Regions from separate parts of the Vibrio sp. QJM3NY_27 genome, predicted to be linked through region 2. Evidence: riboswitches for the same ligand, from Rfam matches in the RefSeq annotation. Region 2 holds a riboswitch; the other holds the start of a gene.
The links. Region 2 has a riboswitch for thiamine pyrophosphate ahead of thiB (thiamine ABC transporter substrate binding subunit). Riboswitches for the same ligand answer to the same signal wherever they lie in the genome.
Positions count from the first base shown of each region.

Region 1: another riboswitch for thiamine pyrophosphate. It lies ahead of thiD (bifunctional hydroxymethylpyrimidine kinase/phosphomethylpyrimidine kinase); the one in region 2 lies ahead of thiB (thiamine ABC transporter substrate binding subunit).

Region 1 covers NZ_CM173512.1:1,276,567-1,278,767, forward strand. Annotated here, with positions in the region: gene AC3CIA_RS21320 (DMT family transporter) at 1-745, shown strand, start outside; TPP riboswitch at 844-955, shown strand; gene thiD (bifunctional hydroxymethylpyrimidine kinase/phosphomethylpyrimidine kinase) at 1,052-1,945, shown strand; gene AC3CIA_RS21330 (ABC transporter ATP-binding protein) at 1,935-2,201, shown strand, end outside.
Region 2 covers NZ_CM173511.1:3,132,691-3,134,891, reverse strand. Annotated here, with positions in the region: gene mpl (UDP-N-acetylmuramate:L-alanyl-gamma-D-glutamyl-meso-diaminopimelate ligase) at 1-235, shown strand, start outside; gene AC3CIA_RS14020 (flavin prenyltransferase UbiX) at 273-896, shown strand; TPP riboswitch at 940-1,059, shown strand; gene thiB (thiamine ABC transporter substrate binding subunit) at 1,113-2,105, shown strand.

The DNA.
Region 1 (2,201 bases), on a different replicon from region 2:
GGCGTATCGACAAATCCTATTCGCTTTCGACAAACTTTTGCAGAACAAGAAGCTGTTGGCAGTGAGCGCTTTGGCTTTGGCGGTCTATCCTTTAGCTTTCTATTCTTCAATGAAATTATCAGGCGTGGCGATTGGTACCGTGGTTTCGATTGCTACCGCACCTTTCTTTTCCGCATTGCTAGAGTGTCTGATTAGCAAAAAGAGTAATATTGACCGACGTTGGCTCACTAGCTTTGCGATTGGTGTCGTGGGTATTGGGTTGTTGGTGTTTTCAGAATCTTCATCGGCGAATGAATCCGGTGATGATCTCAAGCTGTTAGGTATTGCTTTAGGTTTGCTCGCAGGCTTGTGTTACGCCATTTATTCTTGGGCGACCAAAGCACTGATCGACAAAGGGATTAAGTCACAAGCGGCGATGGGCAGTATTTTTGGCCTGGGTGCGATGCTGTTGCTGCCAACGCTCTGGTTTACTGGTGAGAACCTGTTTTCCTCGCAGATTAACGTATTAGTCATCAGTTATCTGACGCTAATCCCACAATGCTTGGGCTATATCGCGTTCAGTTTTGGTTTACGCCACGTGACCGCGAGTAGTGCCAATCTACTTACTTTGTTTGAACCGGTAGTCGCAGCGGTGCTTGCCGTCTGCGTTGTCGGTGAGCTGATTCCTTTTACAGGCTGGCTAGGTATGTTTCTGATTGTGTTGTGCTTGTTGATACAGTCGAAGCCATCTAAAGGAACGTTATAAGTATTTGTTTTGTTGGACCTAATTGAAATTTTTTCATGTGTAATTCTTATAATTGAATAAAATCAGTATCTCAGTTGTGAGAGTGCTGTTACTATCGCTATCAATAGTCGGGGGGCATATACCTTATTTGGTGTTTGCTGAGATCGTTAATCGAGACCCGTTGAACCTGATTCAGTTAACACTGGCGTAGGGAACTATAAGCACTCGATCTACGTCTGCACCCATGAAAACTTTCATGAGCCTAATGCGACTTCTCCTTCGATCAGTGTTCGTTCTCCTACGTCTTGTAAGATAGTAGGAGCGACAATGACACACAGTTCTATTTCAAAAGATTTAACGCCCAAAGCCTCAGTTTCACAGCACTCTGCTGATGGTTCGATTCGAACGAACACTCCGATTGTATTGACGATCGCAGGCTCAGACAGCGGCGGCGGTGCAGGGATCCAAGCTGATATTAAAGCGATGTCTGCTACCGGTAGTTTTGCTTGTTCGGTCATTACCGCTATCACATCTCAGAACACTCAAGGCGTGTCAGCCATTTTCCCTATTCCACTCGACCATGTAGCTAGTCAGTTAGATGCAGTGTTTACTGATCTCAATATCGTGGCAGTAAAAGTCGGCATGTTGGCTGATTCGCAAATCATCAAAGCCGTTGCTGACAAAATTAAGCAATACCAACCTAAACACTTAGTGATTGACCCTGTAATGGTTGCGACAAGTGGCGATCTTCTTCTAGAAAACTCAGCCATCACGACGCTGAAGCAAGAACTGATTCCGCTGGCAGACATCATTACGCCTAATTTGCCTGAAGGCGCAGCATTAACAGGCAAGCCAGTACCTGAAAGCGAAGCCGAAATGCAGGGCATGATTGACGATTTACGCGCACTAGGTGCTAAAGCCGTTCTTCTCAAAGGCGGTCATTTAGAGAAAGATGAAAACAGTAACGATCTACTGATTCTCCCGACGACGTCTGCATTGATTAGCGCGAAGCGTTTCCCGACTAAAAACACCCACGGCACAGGCTGTACGCTTTCATCTGCTATTGCTTCTTTCTTAGCGCAAGGCAATACGCTGTCAGAGGCTGTCGACCTAGGCAAACAATACATCTCGCGCGCGATTGCTCACGCTGATGAGTTGCAAGTTGGCCAAGGTCATGGCCCGGTAAATCACTTCTTCGCTGGACACGGTAATGTCCGTTAATACCGTTGGTGTTCAACTCAGCAATGCCTCCTTACGTTATAACGACAGTGAGCACGCGACCTTGTCTGGGTTGTCGCTTAGCTTAAACGCAGGTAAGTGGACGGTATTGTTGGGTAGAAGTGGCTGCGGGAAAACCACGGTATTACGTTATCTGGCAGGCTTGTTGGACGACAAGGTAGAGTGGCAGGGCACATTGGCAACCTCTGATGAATTGTCTTTAACGGACCGCATCGCTTACATGGCGCAGCAGGATTTG
Region 2 (2,201 bases):
TTCTCTTAAACAGGCGGATTCTACCTACTTATTCCAACCAGATAACATTGATTGGTCTGTACAAGATGTTGCCGATGCGTGCCATCAACCCGCACATGTAAGTGATGACATGGATACATTCGTTGCTAGAATTGTCTCAGAGGCACAAGCGGGCGACCAAATCTTGGTAATGAGCAATGGTGGCTTTGGTGGTATTCACCAGAAACTGTTGGATGCGTTGGCACTCAAAGGCTAACTGATCCACGATCTTATATTTTGAAGTAATTGAGAACATGACAAAACACGATAAAGCTATAACCCTCGCTTTCACTGGCGCATCAGGTGCGCCTTATGGCCTGCGTTTACTTGAATGCCTTTTGGCGGCGGATTATCAGGTCTATTTACTGATATCGTCGGCTGCGCGAGTGGTGTTGGCGACCGAGCATGAACTTAAGTTACCTGCAGGACCCGATGCAGCGAAACAAGCTTTGGTTAAACACCTTGGGTGTGACCCCGAAAAGCTGGTGGTGTGTGGCAAAGATGATTGGTTCTCACCGGTTGCCTCTGGCTCTGCAGCGCCGAAGCAGATGGTCGTTTGTCCATGTTCAGCGGGAAGCTTGGCTTCAATTGCTCATGGCTTATCGGATAATCTGATTGAGCGTGCTGCAGATGTGGTCATGAAAGAACGAGGCCAACTGTTGTTGGTGGTTCGTGAGACGCCATTCTCGACGCTGCACTTAGAGAACATGCATAAGCTATCGACTATGGGCGTGACGATCATGCCTGCCGCTCCGGGGTTTTATCATCAACCTAAGTCGATTGAAGATCTGGTCGATTTTATGGTGGCGCGCATTTTGGACCATCTTGGCATCGAGCAAGGTTTAGTGCCACGTTGGGGTTACGATCAACGTAATTGATCCAAACTTGATAGCTTATTGTTAAAATTCGAATTACAATTCTGAACACTCATCGGGGAGCGAACCATTCAAATAATGAATGCGAGCTGAGATCAAGCAAGTGCTTGGGACCCGTAAACCTGAACCAGATAATGCTGGCGTAGGAATTGAGTTAGGAACAACTTCTACCGTTCTCCTCCCTCAAACCTGTGCCGCTCAGACCATGGAGAGCGTCCAGTGAAATTTACATTAACAACTCTTGCTGTTACTACAGCCATCTCTTTTTCTGCCTTTGCTGCAGACAATACCCTAACGGTTTATACCTATGACTCTTTTGCTGCGGATTGGGGCCCTCGTCCTGCCGTTGAAAAAGCATTTGAAGAAAAGTGTGGCTGCGATGTGAACTTTGTCGCGCTAGAAGATGGCGTATCTATTCTGAACCGCTTACGTCTTGAAGGTGGTAACAGCAAAGCTGATATCGTGTTAGGCCTAGATAACAATCTGATGGCTGAAGCGAAAGCGACGGGCTTATTGGCTGAGCACAATGTTGATACGTCTTCAGTGACACTTCCTAACGGCTGGGACGACAGCACCTTTGTTCCTTATGATTTTGGTTACTTTGCGTTTATCTATAACAAAGAGAAACTAGCAAACCCACCTAAGAGCTTGAAAGAACTGGTTGAGCAGCGTGACGACCTCAAGGTTATTTACCAAGACCCACGTACATCTACGCCGGGTCAAGGCATGATGCTATGGATGAAGTCAGTATACGGTGATGAAGCGACAGCAGCTTGGAAGAAACTTGCTCAGAAGACGGTTACGGTTACTAAAGGTTGGTCTGAAGCTTACTCTATGTTCTTAAAGGGGGAGTCGGACTTAGTCTTGTCTTACACAACATCTCCTGCTTACCACATCATTGCAGAAAGTGATTCTAAGTATGCAGCTGCAAGCTTTGAAGAAGGTCATTACACTCAAGTGGAAGTGGCTGCGAAAGTTAAAGGCAGCAAAAATGAAAAACTGGCCGATGAGTTTATGGCGTTTATCTTAAGTGATGAATTCCAATCGGCGATGCCAACTGGCAACTGGATGTACCCAGTGACGGGTATCGAGCTACCCAAAGGGTTCGAGCAGTTAACAGTACCGCAGAAAGCTCTGAGTTTTACGCCTGAAGAAATCGCTGCTAAGCGTAAGCCATGGATTCGTGAATGGCAGAGTGCACTTACTTTTTAAAGGATTAGCTTTCTAGCTTAACTTTCTAAAGATGAGTTTCCTAAAGCTCAGCTTTCTAACTTTCTGTATTTAAAGGTTCGTTCGATATTAACTGAG